4 regions of the Kocuria sp. NBRC 114282 genome follow, and region 4 is predicted to be linked to each of the others. Evidence: riboswitches for the same ligand, from Rfam matches in the RefSeq annotation. Region 4 holds a riboswitch; each other region holds the start of a gene.
What was found. Region 4 has a riboswitch for S-adenosylmethionine ahead of QSJ40_RS09370 (O-acetylhomoserine aminocarboxypropyltransferase/cysteine synthase family protein). Riboswitches for the same ligand answer to the same signal wherever they lie in the genome.
Positions count from the first base shown of each region.

Region 1 (3,350 bases), on a different contig from region 4:
CGTCCGCTGTCCATGACCGCGACGCGATCGGCGATCGAGCGCACCACGTCCATCTCGTGGGTGATCAGCACGACCGTGATCCCGAACTCCCGGTTGGCCCGGCGCAGCAGCGCCAGCACCTCCTGGGTGGTCTCCGGGTCCAGTGCGGAGGTGGACTCGTCGGCCAGCAGGATCTTGGGGTTGGCAGCCAGCGCCCGGGCGATGCCCACGCGCTGCTTCTGCCCGCCCGAGAGCTGCTCGGGGTAGTTGCCCGCCCGCTCAGAGAGCCCGACGAACTCGAGCAGCTCCTTCACGCGCGCCCTGCGATCGGCCGCCGACCAGCCCGCCTGCTTCAGCGGGTACTCGACGTTGCCGGCCACGGAGCGCGACGTGAACAGGTTGAACTGCTGGAAGATCATGCCGATGTCGCGACGGATCGGGGCCAGCTGATTCTCGGTGCGGCCGTCGACCCGGCGGCCGTCGACCTCGACGACGCCGGAGGTCACCGGCTCCAGGCCGTTGATCAGGCGCACGAGCGTGGACTTGCCGGCACCCGAGTAGCCGATCACGCCGAAGATCTCGCCTCGGCGGATGTCGAGGGTGACATCGTCGACTGCGGTCACGTCCCGCTTGGTCCTGCCCTTGCCCGTGGTGAAGGACTTGGTGACGCCGTCGAAGCGCACGATCGCCTCGGTCTCGGGCCCGGGCCGACGCCGCTGCGTGTCAGCGGCCTCGGCCACCGGCTCGCTGCCGGGGTGGAACTGCTCGGCCGGGGTCACTTCTGGAGGTCCTCCTCGTAATCGGAGAGGACCTGCTCCAGCTCCTCCTGCGAGAGGTCCATGGTCACCGCGGTGCCCTTGCTGTCCTCCTTCTCGGCCTCCTCGACCTCCGGGGTGTGGAAGAGATCGGCGACCTTGTGGAGGGTCTCGTCGTCCTTGTTGGCCTCGGTGGTGGCGAACAGGTTCACGTACGGACGGGCGTTCTCGTTCTCGGCGCCGTCGGAGGCCAGGGCCGAATCGGGATCGATGTCGCCGCGGGCCAGGAAGTCGTTGTTGATGACGGAGCCGGCCACGGAGTCCAGAGACAGCACGGTCTGCTCGGCCGAGACCGGGGTGACGGAGACCTTCGAGGCCTCGGTGTCGATGTCCGACTCGGTCGGGGCGGTGGTGTCCGAGGTGAACTCGACCAGGCCGTTGGCCTGCAGCAGCAGCAGCGCGCGCGACTGGTTGATCGAGTCGTTGGGGATGGCGATCTCGTCGCCGTCCTGGATGTCCTCGAGCGACTCGTACTTGTTGGAGTACAGGCCCAGCGGGTAGATCGAGGTCGAGGCGATCGGGGTGATGCTCTCCCCGGAGCTGTTGTTGTAGTCCGCCAGGTACGCGATGTGCTGGAACCAGTTCATGTCGACGTCGCCGGAGACGGTCGCCGGGTTGACCTGGCTGTACTCGGAGAGCTCGACCAGCTCGACGGTGATGCCCTCCTCCTCGGCCTTCTCCACGAGGGCCTCGTTCACGGGGGTGGTGCCGACGACGCCGATCTTGATGACCCCGTCGTCGTAGGGGGCCTCATCGGAGTCGCCGCCGCCGCCGCAGCCGGCGAGGGTCAGGCCGAGGACTGTGGTCATGGCCAGGGCGGAGAGACGGTGTGCGCGCATGGGAGGGGTTGCCTTTCGTTCAGCGAGCTGTCCGATCCCATCGGGGTGACCGGCGGCGCTGAACGTCAGGCGTGCGCATCGATGCTGCGCACGAACCCAAATCCGTGCTTGCCGCGGTGCGGAACCGGAGCCGGATGGTCATCTGGGGCACCCCACCACGGTGAGAGGGTTGCCGTCCGGCCAGCCAGAGCTTCGCGCCGGATCTCGTCATCCGGCGCAGATCCTAGCATCTGAGTCCGGTGCGGGCGAGCCCCCCACGAGGCCTGGCACGGGCTCTGGCTCAGGCACCGACTGCACGTCGGCCGCGTCCCGGCTCATCGACGCCTCTGCCTCACCAGCTCATCAGCGCGGGAGCGAGCCCAGGCCTCGGCTGCCAGCACCGATTCGAGGCTCAGCTCGTCGACGGGCTCATGCTCCCGCACGACTTCGGCCACGAGCTCGACGATCTCCAGGAAGCGCAGGCGCCCGGCGTGGAAGGCCAGGACCGCCTGCTCGTTCGCGGCGTTGAACACGGCAGGGCCGGTGGGCCCTGAAGCCGCCGCCTCCTTGAGCAGACGCACCGCTGGGAAGGCCTCCTCATCCAGCGGCTCGAAGCTCCAGATCGCCGCCTGAGTCCAGTCGCACGGCGAGGCGGCGCCCGGGACCCGATGCGGCCAGCCGAGGCCCAGCGCGATCGGCAGGCGCATGTCCGGCGGGGAGGCCTGAGCCATGGTGGAGCCGTCCACGAACTGCACCATCGAGTGCACGACGGACTGCGGGTGCACCACCACGTCGATGCGCTCCAAGGGGATGTCGAAGAGCAGGTGGGCCTCGAGGACCTCGAGGGCCTTGTTGACCATGGTCGAGGAGTTCGTGGTCACCATCAGCCCCATGTCCCAGGTGGGATGGGCCAGGGCGTCCTGCGGGCGCACGTCCCGCAGGGAATCGCGCGAGCGCCCGCGGAAGGGTCCGCCGGAGGCCGTCAGCACGAGCCGATCGACCTCTGCCGACGCGCCGCTGCGCAGCGCCTGGGCCAGGGCTGAGTGCTCGGAGTCCACGGGGATCAGCGGGTCGTCGTGCGGGGAGGCCTGCGCGGCCCGGCGCACCAGCTCACCGCCGGCGATCAGCGACTCCTTGTTGGCCAGGGCCAGCAGCTTGCCGGCCTCCAGGGCGGCAAGGGTGGGGGCCAGCCCGATCGAGCCGGTGATGCCGTTGAGGACGAGATCGGCCTCCGGCGCTCGCGCCGCCTGCACGGCGGCCTTCGATCCCGCGAGGATCTGCGGGGAATAGTCCTCCCCCAGCGCCAGGACCCGCGAGGCGATCATGCGCTCGAGCAGCGCCGCGTCCTGGACATCGCCGGACGTCGCCACGAGCGGGGCCCGGGTCTCGACGGCCTGCTCCGCGAGCAGCTCGAGGTTCGACGAGCCGGCCGCCAGGGCCACCACCCGGAATGGGGCCTGCTGATCGGCCGACGCCGCGGCGGTGCGCACGACGTCGAGCGCCTGCGTGCCGATGGAGCCGGTCGAGCCCAGGATGCAGATGCGGCGCTGGGACTCGGCCCACAGGGGAGCCTCGGGGGCGGGACGCTGTTCGCTGGAGATCTCGGACATGGCTCCAGTATGCCGACCTGCCTCCAGCGCTGCCGGAGCGCGTTGGACGCGCCCCCCTTCCGCGCACGCCCCCTGGCCCGGAGGAGACGAAGCGCCCCGCCCCTCTCGACGAGGGACGGGGCGCTTGC
Region 1 covers NZ_BSQO01000006.1:34,510-37,859, reverse strand. The annotation lists gene QSJ40_RS10360 (methionine ABC transporter ATP-binding protein) at 1-719, opposite strand, end outside; gene QSJ40_RS10355 (MetQ/NlpA family ABC transporter substrate-binding protein) at 755-1,633, opposite strand; SAM riboswitch class IV at 1,733-1,845, opposite strand; gene dxr (1-deoxy-D-xylulose-5-phosphate reductoisomerase) at 1,948-3,222, opposite strand.
Region 1: another riboswitch for S-adenosylmethionine. It lies ahead of QSJ40_RS10355 (MetQ/NlpA family ABC transporter substrate-binding protein); the one in region 4 lies ahead of QSJ40_RS09370 (O-acetylhomoserine aminocarboxypropyltransferase/cysteine synthase family protein).

Region 2 (3,350 bases), on a different contig from region 4:
GGACTAATCGAGAGGCCAGCCCCACTCACTAGGCTCTTTCCGTCGAAAAGCCATAAAAATTTCGGATTCCATGTCACCGGAATATCTTCTCACCACGAATTCTCGGTGCTAGCTACAAGGCTAGTACCAAATCTTCATACCTTAGATTCCGGCCAGTATTTTGCACGCTACCGCTGGGAACCCCTCCCCGACGGAGAGCTCGACCTCGGCCTCGACGGCAACATGGTCGATGGATACCGCCGCATAGACAACATCACAGACGAGTTCCATCGGCTCATGCGCGAGCGCTACGGAAGCGGGGTCACGAAGGACGACGTTTTCCACTTCCTCTACGGCCTGCTCCACTCCCCCGAGTACCGGGAGCGCTACGCCGGGGAGCTCAAGCAGATGCTCCCGCGCATCCCGAAAGTGCCCGCGTCCGCGTTCGCGGAGTTCATCAAGGCAGGCCGGGCGCTGTTCCACCTCCACGCCGACTACGAGGACGCAGACCTGTACCCGCTGGATGTCGTCGGAGGGGAGCAGCCCCCGCTCGGCGGCTCCGAGGCTGCGGCCGAGTACTACCGCGTGCAGAAGATGCGCTTCCCCACCGGCCAGAAGGCCGCTGACGCCCCCGACACCCTGATCCTGAACCCGCAGATCACCGTGCAAGGCATTCCCGAGACTGCGTACCGCTATCAGCTGGGGTCTCGCAGCGCGATCGAGTGGATCATTCGCCAGTACCAGGTGACCACGGACAAGGCCTCCGGCATCGTCAACGACCCCAACCAGTGGGGCCTCGAACACGGCAATCCGCGCTACATCCTCGATCTGCTCCAGAAGGTCATCACGGTGTCGGTTCGCACCGTCGAGATCATCGAAGCCCTGCCGGGACTCGATGTCGAGGGCGGGTCTCCGTTATCAGCTGCTTGATGCCTTCGATGTGAGCGTGAGCTTTCGCGGTAGGAGTCGGGCTGATTTCTAATTAAGCAATGAGGAAGCCCTTCTCCCCGCCTGAATCGGTGGGGAGAAGGGTGTCGTGTCGAGCCAGTCGCTGAGGACCCCGATCAGCGCTGACCGACGGCCTTCAAGCAGTGCCTTGCCGCTGTGATCGGGTCCGCCAGGTGGTTCATGCGCTCGATCCACAGGGCCCAGACCCGCAGGTCGTACTCGACGTTCGGGTCGTGCTCCTGGTCCTGGCGCATGACGATCAACGTCACCAGCATCTCCCAGGCGCTCTCCGGGGTGTGTCCGAGAGCGCGGGCGGCCCGAGCCACCTCCGGGGCACTGTTCACGTTGGGCAGGTGGCCGAAGCGCCACACGCTGTGCGCGCAAGCCATGACGGTCGCTGAGTGGCCCTTGCGGGGGAGGAGGAACAGGACTCTGCTCCACTCCCGGGCCTCCCGATCTCCGAAGTCGATCCACCGGTGGTTCGTGCGCGGCGGCACCACGGGGGCCTCCGGTGCGAGGTGCAGCGGCACGTTGTAGGGGTGCAGATGCTCGAGATCGGAGCGCTTCGACTCCAGTGCTTGGTGCAGTGCGTCGGACATGAGGTCCTGCCTTCCGGGCCGCGCAGCGCGACCCCGTCGAGTCTTGCCCCAGCGAGGGCGCTGAGGCCCGTTCTGCTCTGGAAGCACCCGGGAATCGAGTTCGGGTTGCTGCGCGGCCAGCCAGGCCTATGAGGCCGCGCTCGTGAACGTGTTCTTGAAATTACAAGACTGGTCCGACAGCACAAGCCGCATGACGCGGCGGTGCCGTGCTCACAGCACCAGGATCTGCGGCAGCGCCCCGAGCACGACGGCCACGAGGAGGAAGAGCAGGTTCAGGACCAGGAAGACCGTGGCCGCGCCTCGGACCCCGGAGGAGGGGTAGAACTCGCGCGGCATCCTGATGCGCGGGTGCATGGCCAGTGCGGCGCCGAGGATCGAGGGAGCGCCGATCGGCAGGAAGGCCAGGAGCATGGCAGCCACCAGATCGGCGGTGCCGCCGAAGTCGGGCTCCGTGACCGTGTACGCGGCGGCGATCGAGAAGATGATCGTCAGCGGGGAGAGCAGCAGCACCAGGGCGAACACGACGATCGAGCACACCAGGGTGAAGACGGCGCTGCCCGGAGCGGAGCGAGGGTTGATGTAGGTGGCGGCCTGCGGATGGGTCTGCGGGTACTGGGAGGTGTACGGGTACATCGCGGGCTCCTGTGGGTCGGTCGGGAGAAGGAGTTGCTGATGCAAATCTACATCGGCCTTGAAAAGTTTGCAACTGTTAACGCGTTGCCGCTGCGAGCCGAGGGTGGTCCCAGACAGCGCCTTCGCGAGTCGGAGTCCGCTGCTAGTTTCCGTGGCTCGCGAGTCGTCGTCGTCGACGACCGACGGAGAAGGAGTGCGGGACATGGAGATCCGCCCCCGGCTCTACGAGGACGACCCGTCGCGCATGCGCGTGGCGCTGGATCGTGTCCTGGGCCCGATCGGCGTGCGCCGGGTCCGTGCCGAGATCACCGGTGTGGACGTGGACGCCCACAGGGTCACGGGTCGGGACCACGACGGAAATCCGGTGGAGCTCGCCTACGACAAGCTGGTCCTGGCCACGGGCAGCACGCTGGTGAGCCCGCAGCTGCCGGGCGCGGAGCACCTGTTCGACGTCGACACCATCGAAGCCGCGGATGCCCTGCACCAGCACATCGCGCAGCTGAGCCGGGACCCGCAGCGCCCCGGTGCCTTCACTGCGGTCGTCGTGGGCGGCGGCTTCACCGGCCTGGAGGTCGTCACCGAGCTGCCCAGCCGCCTGCGAGCAGTGGCCGGCGAGCACCCGGTGCGGGTGGTCATGCTGGATCGCGCCGACGTCGTGGGCCGCGCCCTGGGCGACGGACCGCGCCCAGAGATCGAGGCCGCACTGGAGGCCGAGGGCGTGGAGGTCCGGCTGGACACCGGGATGGAGTCGCTGACGGAGGACTCCGCGCGGCTCACCGACGGCACGGTCATCGAGGCCGCGACCGTGATCTGGACGGCGGGCATGCGCGCCCAGGTGCTCACGGAGCAGATCCCGGGCGAGCGCGACGATCTGGGGAGGCTCGTCGTCGATGAGCAGCTGCAGAGGCCGGTGTCCTCACCGCAGGCTGGGACCGCGAGGTCCAGCTGCGCGGGGCGGAGGCCAAGCAGCAGAAGCGCCAGATCAACGAGGACTGGATCTACCCGTCGGTCGATGACCGCCAGGCCATCCTGGAGCTGGCGGATCACCGGAAGACCTGGCCGATCGACTGAGACCTTCTCGAGACGACCGCCGGCGCAACGGCTCGCGGACGGCGGGCAGCGGCGCTGCGGAGCCGCGCCTGCCCGGCTGGGCTCAGCCGTCCGCGGACCCTCGACGGCGGCGCAGATGCT
Region 2 covers NZ_BSQO01000001.1:221,799-225,148, forward strand. The annotation lists gene QSJ40_RS01025 (DEAD/DEAH box helicase) at 1-909, shown strand, start outside; gene QSJ40_RS01030 (hypothetical protein) at 1,044-1,526, opposite strand; SAM riboswitch class IV at 1,561-1,674, opposite strand; gene QSJ40_RS01035 (hypothetical protein) at 1,737-2,159, opposite strand; partial or broken gene QSJ40_RS12745 (NAD(P)/FAD-dependent oxidoreductase) at 2,404-3,006, shown strand; gene QSJ40_RS01045 (2Fe-2S iron-sulfur cluster-binding protein) at 3,313-3,350, opposite strand, start outside.
Region 2: another riboswitch for S-adenosylmethionine. It lies ahead of QSJ40_RS01030 (hypothetical protein); the one in region 4 lies ahead of QSJ40_RS09370 (O-acetylhomoserine aminocarboxypropyltransferase/cysteine synthase family protein).

Region 3 (3,350 bases), on a different contig from region 4:
ACGGCTTGCCCACGTAGGCCCCGCGGTACTTGGCCGCCGGGTGGGTGTCGAGCACCTTGGTCTGCCCGGCGCCGTAGACGTTCTCGCGCAGGGTGGGCCCGTCGTAGTCCGTGCGGTAGCGGCCGCGCTTCTGCAGCTCCGGGACCACGTGCTCCACGAAGTCCTCGAACGAGCCCGGGGACACGTGGTAGGCCAGGTTGATCCCGTCCAGCCCGCCCTCGTCGATCCAGGTCTCGAGCTGATCGGCCACGGTCTGCGGGGAGCCCACGACCACGTCGCCCATGCCGCCGATCGCGCAGTGGCGGGCGATCTCCTCGCGGGTCCACTGCTTGGCCCCGTCCTGCATGGTGAACGGAGTGAGGAAGGACTGGATGGCCTCGGTCTTGACATAGTTCAGGACCTCGTCCTCCTGGAACTTGGACAGATCCAGCCCGGACCAGCCGCCGATGATGGCCTGCGAGGCCTCCAGGCTGGCATAGCTCTGGTACTCGCGGTACTTGGCCTGGGCCTTCTCGTCGGTCTCGTCGACCACGACGGAGAGCATCGCGTAGATCTTCACGTCGTTCCGATCGCGCCCCTCGGCCTCGACCTTGTCGCGGATCCGGTCGGTCATGTGCCGGGTGAGGTCCGGGCGCAGGGCGCCGATGAACACGGCCTCTGCGTGCTTGCCGGCGAAGGCCTGACCGCGCGAGGACGCTCCGGCCTGGAAGATCAGCGGCGTGCGCTGCGGGCTGGGCTCGGTGAGCGCCGCACCAGGCACCGTGAAGTGCTTGCCCTGGTGCTGGATCGGGTGGACCTTGGCCGGATCGGCGTAGATCCCGCGCTCCACGTCCTTCACGACGGCGTCGTCCTCCCAGGAGCCCTCCCACAGCTTGTAGCAGACGTCGAGGAACTCCTCGGCGAGCTCGTAGCGCTCGTCGTGCTCGATCTGCGTGGGCAGGCCCTGGTTCTCGGCGGCCGAGGGCAGGTAGGAGGTCACCACGTTGAAGCCCACGCGCCCGCGGGTCAGATGATCCAGCGTCGCGTACTTGCGGGCCAGCGTGTACGGCTGCTCGTAGGTGACCGCACTGGTCACGCCGAAGCCGAGGTTCTTCGTCACCGCGGCCATGGCGGAGATCTGCATGAACGGATCGTTGACCGGGACCTGCGCGCCGCCGGCGATCGAGGGGGCGGCCGAGTTGCGGTAGATGTCGTAGATGCCGACCACATCGGCCAGGAACAGGGCGTCGAAGCGGCCCCGCTCGAGCACCTGGGCCAGGTTCGTCCAGTACTCGATCGTGTTGTATTCCGTGGCCCGCGAGCGCGGGTGGCGCCACAGCCCGAAGCTCTGGTGATCCACGCAGGTCATGTCGAAGGCGTTCAGGGAGATCCGCTTGGCCATAGAAGGCTGCTCCTGAGAAGACAGACCCGCGCCCCGTGCGCCGCTCATGCCGCGGCCAACCTGCGGGTCCAGCGCGTGCGTGCGCCGTACTTGCCGCACGCGGTCTAGCGAGCGGCCCGATCCTCACCTGGGGCACCCCGCTACGGGAGAGGGTTGCCGTCCGGCCAGCCAGGGCTGTGGGCCGGAACTCTTGATCGTGTGAGCGTCATCCTATGCACACCTGAGGCGACGGTGCGAAGCCCGTGCCGCGCGTTGCCCCGCTCGTCCTCCGATTTGCTGTCTCCCCGGACCAGGGCATTGAATGACCCCCGGTTCCCATCCGGAGCGGTACGAGAGACCTGGCTCGTCGACGCCGCAGCAACCAGTGCCGTCCATCCGCGGCACGAGGTGCTAATGCCAGGACCGATGGAGTGATGTGATGATCTCTGCACCCCCGTCCGCCCTGAGCACGGTCGATGCCGCCGCCCTGACCTTCGACCGGGTCGGCAAGTCCTTCCCGTCTTCCGGGGGCCGCCGGCGCGACGTCCTGGCCGATGTCAGCTTCGAGGTCCGCCCCGGGGAGATCGTCTCCGTGCTGGGCCCGTCGGGCTGCGGCAAGTCCACCCTGCTGCGCGCGGTGGCCGGTCTCGGCACGGCCACGGCCGGCCGGGTCCTGATCGACGACGCGCCCGTGCGCGGCCTGGACCCCCGCTGTGCGGTGGGCTTCCAGGAGCCGCGGCTGCTGCCGTGGCGCACCGTGGCCCGCAACGTGGCGCTCGGACTGCCGCGCGGCGTGCGCGGCCGCGAGGCCGAGCAGCGGGTGGCCCACCTGCTCGAGCTGGTCGGGCTGTCCAGGCATGCGGAGGATCGCCCGTCGGAGATCTCCGGAGGCATGGCGCAGCGGGCCTCGCTGGCTCGGGCGCTGGCGCGCAACCCGCAGGTGCTGCTGCTCGACGAGCCGTTCGGCGCGCTCGACGCACTGACGCGCCTGAAGATGCAGGACCTGCTGCTGGAGATCCACGCCGCCGATCCCACGACGGTCCTGCTGGTCACCCACGACGTCGAGGAGGCCCTGGTGCTCTCCGACCGCGTGGTCGTGCTCGGGACGCCGCCGGAGGGCGGGCCGGCGGGCATCCAGGAGATCCTCACGGTGGACTCGCCCCGCCCGCGCCACCGCGATGATCCCGAGCTGACGGGTGCCCGCAGGCACCTGCTCGGCCTGCTGGGCGTGGAGGCATGAGCGGGCTGACGCGTCGTCGCCTGCTGGGCCTGGCCGCCGTCGGGGCCGCCGCCGCGCCCCTGTCCGGGTGCGTCATGGAGGGCGAGGGCCCGGGCCGCGGCATGGCCTCCGGCTCGGACACCGAGATCTACCTGGACTACGCGACCTACAACCCGCTGTCGCTGATCATCCGCGAGAAGGGCTGGCTGGAGACCGTCGCCGCCGAGGGCGGCCAGGAGGTCCACTGGACGTTCTCGGCCGGGTCCAACAAGGCCAACGAGTTCCTGCGCGGCGGGGCGATCGACATCGGCTCGACCGCGGGCTCGGCCGCGCTGCTGGCGCGCACCAACCGCTCCCCCATCCGCGCGATCGACATCTGCTCCCAGCCGGAGTGGGCAGCACTCGTGCGCACCGCGGACTCGCCCCTGCGCTCGGTCGAGGATCTGCGCGGCAGGTCGGTGGCGGCCACCAAGGGCACGGATCCCTACTTCTTCCTGCTGCAGGCGCTATCAGCGGCGGATATGGGCTTCGACGAGACCACCGTGGTCAACCTCCAGCACGCCGACGGCCGCTCCGCCCTGACCAGCGGGCAGGTGGACGCCTGGTCCGGGCTCGACCCGATCATGGCCGGCGCCGAGCAGGACGGGGCGGTGCTGTTCCAGCGCGACCTGGCCTTCAACACCTACTGCTTCCTCAACGCTCGCGAGCTGTTCCTGGAGATCAACCCGCGCGGGGCCCAGATGGTCGTGGACGTCTACGCCCACGCCCGCG
Region 3 covers NZ_BSQO01000008.1:41,972-45,321, reverse strand. The annotation lists gene QSJ40_RS11375 (LLM class flavin-dependent oxidoreductase) at 1-1,381, opposite strand, end outside; SAM riboswitch class IV at 1,463-1,577, opposite strand; SAM riboswitch class I at 1,694-1,801, shown strand; gene QSJ40_RS11370 (ABC transporter ATP-binding protein) at 1,800-2,600, shown strand; gene QSJ40_RS11365 (aliphatic sulfonate ABC transporter substrate-binding protein) at 2,597-3,350, shown strand, end outside.
Region 3: another riboswitch for S-adenosylmethionine. It lies ahead of QSJ40_RS11370 (ABC transporter ATP-binding protein); the one in region 4 lies ahead of QSJ40_RS09370 (O-acetylhomoserine aminocarboxypropyltransferase/cysteine synthase family protein).

Region 4 (3,350 bases):
AGCGGAGCTGTCTCTCAGCCCTGCCACAGCGCGGATCCAGGCGGATTCATGCCCGATCCGCCATATCTAAATGACTCTTGGGTAACCGTAACAGCGGAGGCCTTCCTGCAGAAGGCCTTGGGGCCATCCGATGCCCCTGACCTGCGGAAGAAGACGCTCTGACGTCACAATCGCGCTGCTGCGCTCCCGGGCACCCGCCGCGCCCCCTGCGATGCCGCCGCCGTGTGACGATCGGAGACGTGACGAAGCTGAGCACCTCCCGCGGCCGGCGCGCTGCGCAGACCATCCCTGCGCAGCGCGATCTCGCGCTGGATGCTGCTCGGGTCGCCTGCCTGATCGCCGTGGTCGTGCTCCACATTCTGCTGGTCACGCTCACGACGGATCCGAGCACGGGCGCGCTGCGCAGCGTCATGGCACCCACGGAGGCCTCCTGGTACGCCCCGGTGTCATGGCTCGTGCAGGTCATGCCGCTGTTCTTCGTGGTGGGAGGGTGCGCCTCGGCGATCTCGTGGTCGCGCCAGTCGGCGGAGGGCGTCCGCGGGCCGGCCTGGGTGCGCGCCCGGCTGCTGCGCCTGGTCGTGCCGGCGAGCGCTGTGTGGGTCGCCCTGGCGCTGGCCGGCGCCCTCGCGACGCTCGTGGGGATGCCCGCCGACTGGGCCTCGATGGCGCTGCAGGGGCTCGGGATGCACTTGTGGTTCGTGGGCGCCTACAACGCGTGCCTGGTCGGTGTGCCGCTGCTGCACGGGCTGCACGATCGCCGGCCCGTCCTCACCCTGGCTGCGCTGGTGGGGCTCAGCGCTGCGATCGAGGTGCTGCGCATCGCCGCGGAGCAGCCGTGGTGGGGCCTGCTCGGCTTCGCCCCGGTCTGGCTGGCGATCCATCAGATCGGCTTCTTCCGCCACGACGGATCCTTCGCTCGTGCCTCGGCAGGAAGACTGCTCGGGATCACGGCCCTGTCGGTCCTGGTGATGCTCTGCCTGACGAGCCTGCCCTGGTGGAGTGCGGACGGACTGTCGGCCCTGAACCCGCCCACGCTGTGCATGATCGCCCTCGGCGCGGCTCAGGCCTGCGTCCTGCAGCTGTGCTCGCCGGCTCTCGAGCGGCTCATGCGATGGCGTCCCGCGCAGGCCGTCGCCTGGGTCGTCGGCTCGCGGGCCACGACCCTGTACCTGTGGCACCTGCCGGTGATCGTGGCCGTGATGGCGGTGTGGTGGCTGCTCGGCGGCCCGGATCCGGTGCCCGGCTCGGCGCAGTGGTGGCTGTGGCGCCTGCCGATCGGGCTGCTGTGCTGGGCGATGGTCCTGCTGGTCGTGCGTCCGCTGGGCGTCCTGGAGGCCGTGGCGGGGCGGATCGTCGCCCGCGAGCCCGAACCGGAGGGGCCCGCAGCCGGAGGATCGCCCTCGGGTGAGCGGCCCCCGACCGCGCCCCGAGCCGACGGATCCGCGCCGCTGCGAGCTTCGAGTCCCGATCGCTCCTCATCGCCGGACGGACGGGCGTGGGTCCGCATCCTCGCAGCGGCCGTCCTCGTCTTCTCCGCAGCCGTGCTGGAGGTCCGCTTCCTGCTCGGCATCCCGCTGGCCCTCGGCGGCGCGGCGGCCATGGTCGCGGCGGTCCTGCTGCTGGTCCCGCCCGCACGGAGGTCCTGACGGCTCGATCGGTGGGGTGCTAGTATCGGACCGGCTTCACGAGACACAGCTGCCAAGCTCCGACTTGGCTGTGCACCAACCCCATGTTCAAGGGTGGTTCGGATGACGAAGCGGCCTGCACCTGACGCAGCGCACGAACAAGCTCCGGCGGGACGTGCAGGTCAAGAGCACCCCGTCACGGAAGACACCTCTCATGACGTCCTCGCCCTGCGACGAGCTCAAGAGCTCGACCTCGCTGGCCACACGCCAGATCCACGCCGGCCGGACAGGATCCGATCCGGGCGCCCCTGCCGCCCCCGTCCAGGCCACGCTGCCGGTGCCGATCTACCAGTCCTCGGCCTTCGAGTTCCCGGACCACGCGGCTGCCGCCGCCATGTTCGCCCAGACCACCCCGGGCTTCACCTACTCCCGCACGGGCAACCCCACGGTCGCCGTCCTGGAGCAGAAGGTCGCCGATCTCGAGGGCGGAGTGGGGGCCGTGGCCATGGGCTCGGGGCAGTCCGCCGTCGCCGCGGCCCTGCTCGCGCTGATCAGCACGGGCCCCGGCAAGCACCTGGTGGTCTCGGAGAAGATCTACGGCGGCACCGTCGACCTGCTCGGTGACACGCTGGCCGATCTCGGCGCGACCGTCACCTACGTCGATCCCGCTGACCCCTCGGCCTGGTCGGAGGCGATCACGGAGGACACTCGGGGCTTCTTCCTCGAGTCCATCGGCAACCCGCTGGCCACGCTGGCGGATCTGGACGCGATCTCCCGTATCGCCCATGAGCGGGGGATCCCGGTGATCGTCGACTCGACCCTGGCCACGCCGATCCTGTACCGGCCCTTCGAGCACGGGGCGGACATCGTGGTGCATTCGGCCACCAAGTTCTTCGGCGGGCACGGGACGTCGCTGGCCGGCGTCGTGATCGACTCCGGTCGCTTCGACTGGGAGGCCGAGGCCGCTCGCTGGCCGCAGTTCACCGAGCCGCGAGCGCGCTGGGGCGGGATCAGCCTGTGCGAGAAGCTGCGCGGCGGCTCGCCGTTCCTGCATCTGTGCCGGGCCAAGTTCGTGCACGACCTGGGTCTGACGCTCTCGCCGTTCAACGCCTCCCAGATCATCCAGGGCCTCGAGACGCTGGACCTGCGCATGCGCCGCCACTCGGACAGCGCCGCTCGCATCGCCGAGTTCCTGAGCACGCATCCGGCGGTGCGCTGCGTGCACCACCCCCTGATCGAGGGCTCCGCCGATCGGGAGATCGCCGAGCGCGACTTCCCCCAGGGCGTCGGGTCGGTCTTCGGCTTCGAGCTGGAGTGCTCGGATGCCGCAGTGGCCGGATTCGTCGACTCCCTGCGGCTTTTCAAGCTGGTGGCCAACATCGGCGACGTCCGCTCGCTGATCAACCATCCCGCGGCCATGACCCACTGCCGTCTCTCGGAGGAGCAGCGACTGGCCGGCGGGATCAGCTGGCAGACCCTGCGGCTGTCGATCGGGCTGGAGGCGGTCGACGACCTGATCGCCGATCTGCAGTCCTCGCTCGATGAGCTGCTGCGCGTCGAGGCCGCGCGCGGCGCTGAGATCCCGGCCGCAGAAGGTGCCCCGGGATCGTCGACGGACGGCGCCCCGGTGCGCTCCGAGGACGAGCCGAGCGGCGCGCGCCGCGACCAGCGCCAGGAGGTGCAGGCATGAGCGGGTTCACCACGCGCGCCGTCCACGCCGGCCAG
Region 4 covers NZ_BSQO01000004.1:190,750-194,099, forward strand. The annotation lists gene QSJ40_RS09365 (acyltransferase family protein) at 240-1,646, shown strand; SAM riboswitch class IV at 1,681-1,790, shown strand; gene QSJ40_RS09370 (O-acetylhomoserine aminocarboxypropyltransferase/cysteine synthase family protein) at 1,840-3,315, shown strand; gene QSJ40_RS09375 (cystathionine gamma-synthase) at 3,312-3,350, shown strand, end outside.